DNA from 4 places in the Shimazuella sp. NTD250 genome. Region 4 is predicted to be linked to each of the others. Evidence: riboswitches for the same ligand, from Rfam matches in the RefSeq annotation. Region 4 holds a riboswitch; each other region holds the start of a gene.
What was found. Region 4 has a riboswitch for S-adenosylmethionine ahead of AC5WOF_RS14070 (aminotransferase class I/II-fold pyridoxal phosphate-dependent enzyme). Riboswitches for the same ligand answer to the same signal wherever they lie in the genome.
Positions count from the first base shown of each region.

Region 1: it holds a riboswitch for S-adenosylmethionine, as region 4 does, so the genes downstream of both, AC5WOF_RS11390 (homocysteine synthase) here and AC5WOF_RS14070 (aminotransferase class I/II-fold pyridoxal phosphate-dependent enzyme) in region 4, are expected to answer to the same signal.
Region 2: it holds a riboswitch for S-adenosylmethionine, as region 4 does, so the genes downstream of both, AC5WOF_RS07410 (aminotransferase class I/II-fold pyridoxal phosphate-dependent enzyme) here and AC5WOF_RS14070 (aminotransferase class I/II-fold pyridoxal phosphate-dependent enzyme) in region 4, are expected to answer to the same signal.
Region 3: it holds a riboswitch for S-adenosylmethionine, as region 4 does, so the genes downstream of both, AC5WOF_RS12430 (methionine ABC transporter ATP-binding protein) here and AC5WOF_RS14070 (aminotransferase class I/II-fold pyridoxal phosphate-dependent enzyme) in region 4, are expected to answer to the same signal.

Region 1 covers NZ_JCAJZS010000004.1:110,579-113,646, reverse strand. Annotated here, with positions in the region: gene AC5WOF_RS11390 (homocysteine synthase) at 1-1,102, opposite strand, end outside; SAM riboswitch class I at 1,180-1,287, opposite strand; gene AC5WOF_RS11385 (cation:proton antiporter) at 1,350-2,591, opposite strand; gene AC5WOF_RS11380 (sporulation protein) at 2,902-3,068, shown strand, end outside.
Region 2 covers NZ_JCAJZS010000002.1:499,696-502,763, reverse strand. Annotated here, with positions in the region: gene AC5WOF_RS07415 (M24 family metallopeptidase) at 1-1,155, shown strand, start outside; SAM riboswitch class I at 1,344-1,447, shown strand; gene AC5WOF_RS07410 (aminotransferase class I/II-fold pyridoxal phosphate-dependent enzyme) at 1,529-2,683, shown strand; gene AC5WOF_RS07405 (excalibur calcium-binding domain-containing protein) at 2,796-3,062, shown strand.
Region 3 covers NZ_JCAJZS010000004.1:302,574-305,641, forward strand. Annotated here, with positions in the region: gene AC5WOF_RS12425 (hypothetical protein) at 1-120, opposite strand, end outside; SAM riboswitch class I at 783-886, shown strand; partial or broken gene AC5WOF_RS12430 (methionine ABC transporter ATP-binding protein) at 921-1,679, shown strand; gene AC5WOF_RS12435 (methionine ABC transporter permease) at 1,711-2,379, shown strand; gene AC5WOF_RS12440 (MetQ/NlpA family ABC transporter substrate-binding protein) at 2,392-3,068, shown strand, end outside.
Region 4 covers NZ_JCAJZS010000005.1:137,021-140,088, reverse strand. Annotated here, with positions in the region: gene metH (methionine synthase) at 1-410, opposite strand, end outside; SAM riboswitch class I at 486-596, opposite strand; SAM riboswitch class I at 936-1,043, shown strand; gene AC5WOF_RS14070 (aminotransferase class I/II-fold pyridoxal phosphate-dependent enzyme) at 1,175-2,335, shown strand; gene AC5WOF_RS14065 (P-loop nucleotide/nucleoside kinase family protein) at 2,479-3,068, shown strand, end outside.

The sequences.
Region 1 (3,068 bases), on a different contig from region 4:
CATTGGCTAGATGAGAAAATAAAGATAGATTTTCAATCAAACGTTTTCCTGCTTCTCGTCCGCCCTTGATGCCAAACGTAAAGATGGCTCCTTGTCCTTTTGCTAAATATTTTTGCGCTTTTTCATAGGAGGGATGACCTTCTAACCCAGGGTGATTTACCCATGTAATACTGTCGTGATTTTCTAAAAACTTGGCAACTTTCAGCGCATTTTCACTATGTCGTTCCATGCGCAGGTGCAGGGTTTCTAACCCTTGCAGCAATAAAAATGCATTAAATGGAGAAATAGCGGCACCTGTATCTCGCAATAGCTGGACACGTGCTTTAATAATATATGCAAGGGGTCCTACTGCTTCTGTATAAGAAACGCCATGGTAACTTGGGTCTGGTTCTGTTAGATCAGGGAACTTACCATTTTTCCAATTAAACTTTCCAGAGTCTACTAAAATTCCACCAATACTCGTTCCATGTCCTCCGATAAATTTGGTTGCAGAATGAACAATGATATCTGCTCCAAAATCAAATGGGCGACTTAAATAAGGTGTGGCAAACGTGTTGTCAATAATCAGCGGTATACCTGCTTCATGCGCTACATCGGCTACTACTTCTACATCTAATACATCTAATTGAGGGTTCCCGATGATTTCTGCAAACACAGCTTTGGTTTTATCTGTTATCGCTTTGCGAAAGTTATCTGGGTTAGTCTGATCTACGAAATGCACATGAATTCCCAGCTTAGGAAGCGTGTGCCGAAATAAATTATAGGTGCCGCCATAAAGGTTGCTTGAGGCTACAATCTCATCTCCAGCTCTGGCGATATTTAAAATCGAATACGTAATCGCAGCTTGACCTGAACTAGTTGCAAGTGCTCCAACACCACCTTCCAGCTCAGCAACTCTTTTTTCTAAAATATCCGTTGTAGGATTCATAATCCGAGTATATATATTTCCAAATTCTTTTAACGCAAATAAATCAGCAGCATGCTGTGTATCGTCAAATACATACGAAGTTGTTTGATAAATAGGAACGGCTCTTGCATTGGTAGCAGGGTCTGGTGCCTGACCCCCATGAACAGTAATCGTCTCAGGTCGAAATGTACTCAATGATAATTCCCCCTTTTTTATCGCACAAAAAAAGCCTCTTTCTTATCCAGAAGAGGCTTTGGGTTTCTAAATTCCTCATCTTATCTGTTAGAGACGTTTGTCTCTACAGGAATTGGCACCTTCTAGTGAATCACTAGGGTTGCCGGGCATCATCGGGCCAGTCCCTCCGCCTCTCTGGATAAGAGATATTAAAAATATATAGTTCAACACTCGGTTTACTCGATTATATTGAATTTTGCGGCAACCGTCAATACTCTTCCTGTCCTATCTTTTCCATATTGTATTGCTTTCCCAATGACCATTTTAATAAAGGGGACGTTATAGCCGTAGTAATAATCGCAATGAGAAATAAAATACAGTAATCATTGGCAGAAATTAATTTACTGGTTAAACCAATGTTTGCAAACACGAGTATCATCAACCCACGAGCATTCATCAAAGCCCCGATGGCACTTGATTCCCCCCAACTATATCCTATCCCTTTTGCGAAGAACAAGCAGGTAAAGTATTTGCAAATAAATGCTACACCAATAAACAGGAGAATGATCCCGATATGATAACTGTTTGTAAAAGAACGCAAATCGATATTAAAACCCGAACTTACAAAGTAAATAGGAACCAAAAGAGTATTAACAAAATCGGAAATCTTCACATTGAGATCTTTTGTGACAGGGTCTAATCTAGGTATAATTAGTCCTGCTATAAAACCTCCAAAAATAGCATGCAGTCCCATTTTTTCAGTGATCAAACTGCTGCCTAAAAACAAAATGAGAAATATTGCGAAAAATTCATGCTGGAGGGTAGGAAACTTTTGTATCAAAAACTTTAAAAGAGGTTTGATCACAAAAAACATTACTACAAGATAAAGACTCAGATACAGAAATATACTAACACTGCTGAAAGATAAATTAAGAGCAGCAATAGATAAAATGATTGGTAACATCATCCATGCGATGATATCTTCTATGCTTGCGCCAAATATTACAAATCTCCCCAAATTTGTTTTGATCAACTTATGCTGATCCAAAATCCGGACAAGTACAGGAAAAGCTGTTACAGAAATGCTGGCTGCCATAAACAGCGAATAGACTAATTGTGTTGTAAATTTTGGTCCTATCGATGGGTATACATACCAACTTAACAGAAACAGCATAAGAAATGCCGGTATAATACCTACAAGAGCAAGGAGAACAGCGTTTTTCATTAATTTCTCCTCTTCTAGCTTTTCGTCATTTGCATGAATCCCTACAAGAAACATATACAAAGATATCCCAAACTGACTGAGGATATATAACTGATCTTTGATATTTTTATTGAACAACCATTCTTGAAAACTTGGAAACAAAAGACCTAATACAGAGGGTCCTAGTATCAGTCCTCCAATCATCTCCCCGACAACTTTTGGTTGACCAATACGAGCAGCCAAAGCACCAAATAACTGAGCAACAACAACAATGATTAATAAGCTTAATAGAAATTTAAAAAGCATCCACATTCCTACCTGTCTTATTCAAGGATGATAACAGCACTTGGGCGAAACTTGATTGTTCCTAATTTTCCAATGTCCCAGAATAATAATAACATTTTTATGTCCATTTAGGTTTGTTTCATAAATAAATAGTTAGAGCTATCACCATGAATATATCTTTTCATAATGAATATAACTTACTAAGGAAACCTATAGCACTATCTTAAACAGCTAACGTTTTCCTATATGCTTTTGCCATGCTTCCCCCTACTCGAAGTACATCTTGCATGGTATGATAGGAAAAAAGATATGTTTTTGGGAGGACGAAAAGTTGTTTGAAACCGTACTTGCATCTATGGGAATGGGAGCAGCAAAGATTGACCTACGTTTAAACAAAGAAATAGTAACAACAGGACAAGAAGTTACTGGGCAGATCGTAGCTACTGGCGGTAGTGCCGAACAAAAAGTAGAAGGACTTTCGGTTTACTTTATGCTCCA
Region 2 (3,068 bases), on a different contig from region 4:
ATAACTACTCGAATCGAGTGTTTACAATCGGGACTACGCAAGCATGAAATTCCGGCAGCTCTTATTACACAAAATGTAGACCTTTTCTACTACACAGGATCTATGCAAAACGGTTTACTCTATGTTCCTGATTCAGAAGATCCTGTGTTTTATGTGAAAAAAAGCGTTGTTCGTGCAACAGAGGAAAGTTCTATTGAAGTGGAGCCATTAGGGAGAATGAGAACATTAGGAGAGCGTATACAGGCTCGTTTTGGTAAACCTAATACATTAGGATTGGAACTTGATGTGTTACCTTATCAGTTAGGTGTTCGTTATCAGCAGATGCTAGATACAGAAATCAAAGACATCTCTCCTATTATTCGCTTGCAGCGTGCAGTAAAATCAAACTACGAGCTAGCGCAGATTCAGCAGGCTGCTATATTAGTAGATGAAGTTATTCAACAATTGCCTGCTTGGATATCAATAGGTATGACAGAAGTACAATTAGCAGCGAAAATGGAGCAATATTTACGAGTACGTGGAAATATAAATCTCAATCGAATGCGAGGTTACAACCAAGAGTTGTCACTGGGGATGGTAGCTTCTGGTGCGGCAGCAGCAACCCCGACTTATTTTGATGGTCCTGCTGGCGGCTTAGGATTGACAGTTGCTAGTCCACAAGGTGCAAGTTTCAAAAAATTAGCTCAAAACGAACCAATTTTACTCGACTTTAGCACAGTAGTAGAAGGCTATATGATTGATCAAACTCGAATAGCTGTCATTGGTACACTTGAAGACGATCTGGTACAAGCATATGAAGTAAGTCGAAACCTTTTGCGTGCTGTAGAACAGTTAGGAAAACCAGGAGTTACATGGGAGAGTTTATATCAGCATGCTTTAAAAATAGTGGAAGATGCTGGTTTACAAGCTCATTTTATGGGATTTGGGGAAGATCAAGCGAAATTTTTGGGACATGGAGTAGGTTTGGAAATTGACGAGTTCCCCATTTTGGCAAAAGGATTTCAACAACCCTTACAAGAGAATATGGTCATTGCAATCGAGCCTAAATTCACGTTTCCTGGCAGGGGTGTTGTCGGAATAGAAAATACATATGTCGTCAAAAGTAATGGATTAGTATCTCTATCCATTTCTAGCGAAGATGTCATCACTATTTAAAAAGGCTTTGACTGCAAGGAAATAGTATTTTTAACCCAATAACTAGACATCCAATCATGGATAGGGTTGTAGCTGCCTATCCATGATTTCTATAGATAGATGATTATTTCACCAACATTGATAGAAAAGTAATATATATGATAAAATTAGTTTGATAAAAATAAATAAATATTATATTTAAAGATTTTCTCTTATCAAGAGTGGCGGAGGGACTGGCCCGATGAAGCCCGGCAACCAATTGATCTTGATCAATAAGGTGCCAAATCCTGCAGGAATTCCTGGAAGATAAGAGAAGAAGCGGTGTCGAAAACCAGCCTCTTCTCTTAGGAGAAGAGGTTTTTTATGTGAGGAAATGGGTCAGGAGGATGAACAAATGAAAAAAATGGAGACGGAATTAGCGCAGATAGGCTGTAGAAAGGAACCGAAGACAGGAGCTATTAATTTTCCAGTTTATTTTGCAACTGCTTATGAACACGTTGGTGGGGTAAGTACAGGTTATGACTATACGCGGACAGCTAATCCGACCCGAGATGTGCTGCAAGAAAGCATTGCAAGATTAGAACAAGGAGATGAAGGTTTTGCTTGTAGTTCAGGAATGGCAGCCATTCAAACGGTAATGGGATTGTTTTCACAAGGAGATCATTTGATCGTCTCTCTTGATCTTTATGGAGGAACTTATCGATTGTTTGAAGAAAACCTTCGACGCTTCGGTTTGGACTTCACTTATGTAGATTTGCGTAATCTTGAGGATGTAGAAAGTTCCATCCAGGCCAACACACGAGCTATTTTTATCGAAACACCTACCAACCCATTGATGCAGGTCGCTGATATACAAGCGCTTTGCAGCCTAGCTCGCAGACATCAGATCATAACTATTGTGGATAACACTTTTTTGACCCCATACTACCAACGTCCGATTGAATTAGGTGCTGATATCGTCATTCATAGTGCAACGAAGTATTTAGGTGGTCATAATGATGTACTCGCTGGTCTGATCGTGACAAAAGGATCTGAATTATCAGAGCGTGTAAGATACTTGCATAACGCCATAGGGGCAAGTTTAGGACCTCATGACTGCTACTTGTTGATGAGGGGGATGAAAACACTCGCTTTACGGATGGATCGTCATGAAGAAAATGCTCTACAGTTAGCACATTTTCTTCGTGAGCATCCGTTGATCAAGGGAGAAGTATATTATCCAGCTCTCGATGAAAAGGGAAAAGATACACACCTAAAACAAGCTAGTGGATTTGGAGGTATGCTGTCCTTTCGACTAGCTGATGCTAATCTTATCCGACCGTTTTTGCATCACTTGAAATTGATTACTTTTGCAGAAAGCTTAGGTGGGGTAGAGAGCCTAATTACTTATCCAGCGACACAAACACATGCAGATATACCAGAGGAAATTCGGCTAAAAGTAGGAGTTTGTGATCGATTACTTCGTTTATCAGTAGGAATAGAGCATATAGATGATTTGCGTGCAGATTTGGAACAAGCCTTATCGCATGCTAATGAATATCATTCTTGAACAATGACATAATATACTCTATTAGACGTATAATAGACACAAAAAAATGATAAATTTCATATTAATCTGAATTATGATAAAAGAGACACCAGATGAGAGGAATACAACCTACATGAAAAAATTATTAACATATGGTTTGGCTTTAGGGCTTATCATTGCTTTCTCTGCTTCTACTACATTAGTTGATGCAAAAACAACTGTTAAAGTATATAAAAACTGTACAGAGTTGAACAAAATATATAAAGGTGGAGTTGCACGCTATTCCACCACAAAAAATAAAGGCGGAAAAACGTATTATAAACCATATGTATCAAAAGTCATCTATGACGCAAACAAAAGATTAGATCGCGATAAAGATTTAATCGCATGTGAACGATAAACAAGT
Region 3 (3,068 bases), on a different contig from region 4:
TTCATTTATTGTTGGTTGTTTGCGTTTAGACCAAGGGCGAAGGAATTTATATAAACTTTCTTTTTCTTTCTCATCCAATTTGTCAATTAGCTCATATAGTTCTTCGTTTGTAACGCCCATTCTCATCCCTCCTGTATCTAAATTGTACCTACATTGTATTCCCTTTTTTTCTTGTTGCAATAGGCCTGTTATTTCAACAGAATACAAAAACCGAGTATCTTTAAAGGATTCCCGGTTTTTGATTCATTCTATATAAGTGTCCTGATTTTTTTACACAGGGTCTAAAAAATGCTTTTTAGCGCCAAGTAGATAAGACCCCACATCGGAATACTGAGTAACACTGCATTCATAACTCCCAACCAGAAAAACTTACCTACCACTGTGTATTGCATCAAAGACACCTCCGTTTTGATCTGATGTCTTTATTATATTCAAAATGTGTGAGGTTTAAAGGATTTGGGGGGAAATGTAAATGAACTGTAATGTTGGGGTAATATCATATGTCATTATTACAATTTGGCTTATATTATTTCAGAATAATGTTTGATTTGAAATAAAAATGTTCACCGTGGTTACCATAGCGCAGGGGACAGATATTTTCTAGTATTGGTAATCCGAGTAATCTGTTGTTCTATTTTTATGTAGTTAAAAATGATTTAGCATTTACAAACATTTTGGTTGATCACTTGAAATCGGAATAGGTTTCTATGCTTATTCTTTATATTTCCATGTTGATTTTTATATTTTTATCCATTATAATAAAGTTAACTTGATATGTAGTTCTCTTATCCAGAGAGGTGGAGGGACAGGCCCTATGATACCTCGGCAACCATCCGTTAAGGAAAGGTGCCAATTCCTACAGAATTTTAGTTCTGGCAGATGAGAGAAGGCGATATGATAATATATCCCTTTTTGCATCTATGCGGAAAGGGATTTTTATTATTTTAGGAGGTGCTTTGAAATTGAGTTTCATCCAGTTGCAAAACGTCTCCAAACGATATGCTGAAGTAACAGCACTTGATCGTGTGTCTGTAGAAGTACAGACAGGAGAAATGCTTGGGATTATTGGTCATAGCGGAGCAGGTAAAAGTACTTTGCTGCGAATGATAAATGGATTAGAACAACCAACTGAAGGCGATGTTTTGCTAAAGGGGAAAAATATCGCGGATCTGAACAAGTTGGAATTACGTCAGCTTCGCAGTAAGATCGGAATGATTTTCCAGCATTTTAATTTGTTATCATCTCGAACAGTATTTCAAAATGTCGCGTTCCCAATGCAAATTGTGGGCAAGAAGAAGTCTGAAATCAAGGTTCGTGTAGAAGAATTGTTAGAACGTGTCGGACTTACAGACAAGAAAAATGCTTATCCCTCACAATTAAGTGGTGGGCAGAAGCAACGTGTGGGAATTGCTAGAGCACTCGCAAATCATCCAGAGATCGTACTTTGTGATGAGGCCACCTCTGCACTCGATCCTGCGACAACAGACTCCATCTTACAATTAATTCAAGAAATTAATCAGGAGACAGGTATTACGTTTGTGTTTATTACACACGAAATGTCTGTTGTTGAAAAAGTTTGCAGTCAAGTTGCAGTCCTTGAGGCTGGCCGCATTGTGGAAACAGGAAAAGTAGCGGATGTCTTCTCCAACCCTGAGCACACGGTAACCAAATCTTTTTTGGGTCTAACACCTAAGAAAGGGGGGAATCGAAATGTCTCCTAGTCTGGATTGGAACCTCATTATTCAAGGAACACAGGAAACATTGTGGATGGTTGCGATTTCTACTTTTTTTGCAGCATTGATCGGTGTACCTTTGGGTGTTTTATTAGTAGTTACAGATCGAGGTCAGTTTTGGGAACAAAGATGGTTACAAAAGGTTTTAGGCTTTATTGTAAATATTTTTCGTGCTGTACCCTTTATCGTCTTGATCTTATTTTTATTTCCAGTTACGAAATGGATTTTAGGTACATCACTTGGAACAACGGCAGCGACCATTCCGTTGATTGCTGGTGCGGCACCATTTTTTGCTCGAATGGTGGAGACTGCTATCCGGGAAATTGATCGTGGGGTAGTAGAAGCAGCAGAAGCAATGGGTGCAGGTCCTTTCACGATTATATTGCGTGTGTTCCTGCCAGAAGCAATGCCGGCGATCATCTCGAGTTTGACCGTTTCATGTGTTAGTTTAATCAGTTATTCTGCAATGGCTGGGATGGTTGGAGGAGGAGGTCTCGGTGACCTTGCACTTCGCTACGGATTTCAGATGTTTGATGAAAAAATGATGTTTGCTTGTGGAATACTACTTGTTGTAATGGTGCAATTGGTTCAATGGATTGGAGATTTTATTTCCCGTCGATTAGATAAACGAAACTTACAATCATAGAGGTGTATAGGAATGAAAAAGTGGCTATTATTGAGTTTTTCTCTTATTCTTGCAGTAATCGTGTCTGCTTGTGGAAACACAGATACTAGTAAAAGTACTGGATTACAAACATTGACAGTAGGAGCAACACAGGTTCCTCATGCGGAAATTTTAAATTATGTAAAACCAATTTTGAAAAAACAAGGTGTTGATCTTCAAGTAAAGGTCTTTCAAGATTATGTATTACCAAACCGTGCTGTAGAAGAAGGCCAAATTGATGCTAACTATTTTCAACACATTCCTTGGATGGAAACAACAAATAAAGAAAACGGATTTCATTTGGTAAAAGTAGTTGGTGTTCACATTGAACCAATGGGTGCTTACTCTCAAAAGATCAAAAATAAATCTGAAATAAAAAATGGAGCTACTATCGCTGTTCCTAATGCTACATCAGAAATCACCCGTTCTTTGCTATTACTCGATGCAAATGGTGTGATCAAGCTAGACAATCGAAATGGTGAAAAAACGGTTAAAAATATTGTTGCTAATCCAAAAAATGTTCAAATCAAGCCTCTTGAAGCAGCTATGTTACCAAGGGTTTTAGATCAAGTTGACCTTGCGATCATCAACACCAACTATGCACTTCAAGCAAAACTAAATCCTACAAAAGATGCAATTTTTATTGAGGATTCTAAGTCGCCATATGTGAA
Region 4 (3,068 bases):
AAAGTAATTCCGCCTGTCACGGTAAGGGTTTTGGTCGTGGGACCGATAGAGCCAGCTACATAACGAGGATGATTTGTTGTACTAAAATGATCCCGCGCTGTACAAGCGATGCGTGCTGCTGCTTGGTTGATTTCTGTTGTTCGGTTTTGTAAATCATACTCCGCTAAAACAACAGAAGTTGCCCCAAATGTATTGGTTTCAATGATATCGGCACCAGCATCTAAATATGATTTATGAATATTAAGAATTACATCCGGACGGGTTAGATTTAAAATTTCATTACACCCTTCATATTCTTCACCATCAAAATCTTTTGCGGTTAACTGAGCACGTTGAAGCATTGTTCCCATCGCTCCATCAATGATAAGTATTTTTTCTTTCAGTCGCTCTTCAATGGGTGTTCTGTTCATTGCTATCATCCTTTGTGTAAGATCAAAAAAACCTTTCATCTGGGTAAGATGAAAGGTGAACGATTGTATCGTCAACTCTCATCTCGCGGAATCCAATAATCCGCAGGAATTGGCACCATATTGATCCATAGATCAATTGGTTGCCGGGTTTCATCGGGCCAGTCCCTCCACCACTCTTGATAAGAGAAAGATTCATTTGTATTTGGTTAATATTGTTACTCCCAATTATTGATTATACTACAAGGTTAGGAGAAAAAGAAGATTGTTTATTTGTTACAGGATATTTTCGAGTACTTGCTTTTGGATTTAAGGATTTTCTTTTGGATGAATATATAATAATCTATGAAAAGTTGCAATTATTTTTGCTTAGGAGTTATATTAACTTACATTTGGTGTCAACCAGTGTAGAACCCCAATTTACAATAATATCGGATAATTTTGTTTTCGTGTTTGACTTCTATTCAGATGTAGGATAACCTAAAAATAACTAGTGCAAATCTTGAATAAAATAATATTTTGATAATTCTCTTATCGAGAGCGGCGGAGGGACTGGCCCGATGAAGCCCGGCAACCAATTGATTTAATCAATAAGGTGCCAATTCCTGCAGGAAGTATATTCCTGATAGATAAGGGAAGAGGAAACGATGGATAAAACTGGCCTCTTCTCTTAGGAGAAGAGGTTTTTTGATGCAAAAAAATAGGACAAGGACTTCAGTAGTTTATACGAATACGTGCCTAGTAAAACGAAACGGGGAGTGATTTGGATGAGAATAGAGACATTGTTATTGCATAATGGAAATGAGTTAGATCCACAGACAGGGGCTTCAAGTGTTCCCATCTATCAAGCTTCTACCTTTCATCAGTTTGATATCGATAATCCGGGGCAATTCGATTATTCCCGAAGTGGAAATCCAACACGCCAAGCATTGGAAGATACCATTGCAAAGCTAGAGAGTGGTTGTCGAGGCTTCGCTTTTGCTTCCGGAATGGCAGCAATATCTACTGTGTTTCTGTTATTGTCCAAAGGAGACCATATCATTGTTTCGCAGGATGTTTATGGTGGTACGTATCGTATTTTAACGCAAGTGCTAAGTCGATTTGGGATTGACAGTACTTTTGTCGATACAACCAGAACAGAAGCTATCACTCAAGCACTTCGTCCAAATACGAAAGCAATCTATATCGAAACTCCTTCCAATCCAACCCTAAAAGTAACAGATCTAGGCGAGATAGTAAAAGTAGCAAAAGAAAATAAATTATTATCTATTGTCGATAATACATTTTTAACACCTTATTATCAGCGTCCATTAGCATTTGGATTCGATATCGTTGTGCATAGCGCAACGAAGTTTTTGGGCGGACATAGTGATGTGGTGGCAGGACTTGTAGCGGTAAGAGATGAACAATTAGCAAATCAAATCAAGACTCTTCAAAATGCGTTTGGAGCAGTACTAGGAGTGCAAGATTCATGGCTAATTCTACGGGGATTGAAAACCCTGCAAGCGAGGTTGGACATATCTTCCAAAAATGCAGAAAAGTTAGCAGTGTGGTTACAAGAGCATAAAGAGGTGGAGAAAGTATATTATACCGGTTTAGAGGAACATGAAGGTCATCGTATACAATGTAAACAAGCTAGTGGTCATGGCGCAGTATTATCTTTTGATGTAGGAAGTGGAACAAAAGTAAGGAAACTACTTCAAAAGATTCGACTGCCTATCGTTGCCGTTAGTTTAGGTTCTGTAGAAAGTATTCTATCTTATCCTGCATTGATGTCCCATGCGGCAATGCCACAAGAAGTTAGATTAAAACATGGGATAACAGATGGATTGCTCCGTTTTTCCGTAGGCTTGGAAAACGTAGAAGACCTTATGGACGATCTGTCCCAAGCGTTGGATTCGAGAATTTCTTTTGCTGCTGTGAGATAAAAAGAAAAGTGTTGACATGAAAGACCATTATATACAATGGTCTTTTTCGCTATAAGTAAATTTTAACGTTTAAACCTGCTGTTTTTTATTAAGATATATTAATATAATTACACTATACAGCATTTCTATGAAGCGAGGGAGAGATGACGAGAGTAGCTAGCCTAGAAGAGCATAAGATAATACGACAGACTGCCATTCGGTTTCTGTTGGATCAGCGACTAGGGAAGCTTAGGCCTAACAGTAACGCTTATTTTCCGGATGATCTCAGAAACAATTGCGAGATTCCCTTTAAAAGCGCGTACCGTTATATGTCTGAGGTACTAAGGGTATCGATTGAGTTTCCGAACTCAGTAGAGATGCTTGACATGTGTGAAGAAGCAGTAGCTATTGCAGAGAAGCGTCGCATTTGGGCTCTAACAACCAAAGAAGAAATAGCTAGAGAAGGATGGGAGCTCAACCTACTTTCCTCACCAGACAAGATGTTTTATCTTTTTGGTGAAAGTATTGTCGTCTTCTTGACAGGTCGATGCGGTGCAGGAAAAAGTACCCTGATCAAGGCAGTTCGTTCTGCTATGGCAGAGCACCAACTATTGAGGGCGAGTAGAGCAGGTCTTGTCTATGAACCTCTAGCTGAGATTTATGAAATTGACCCTGATGAGTTTCTCCAAGGGGGAGAATGGATTGGAGAAGTCCCTATCGAGTTGATCGATCCAACGATGAGACAAGCCCTTGA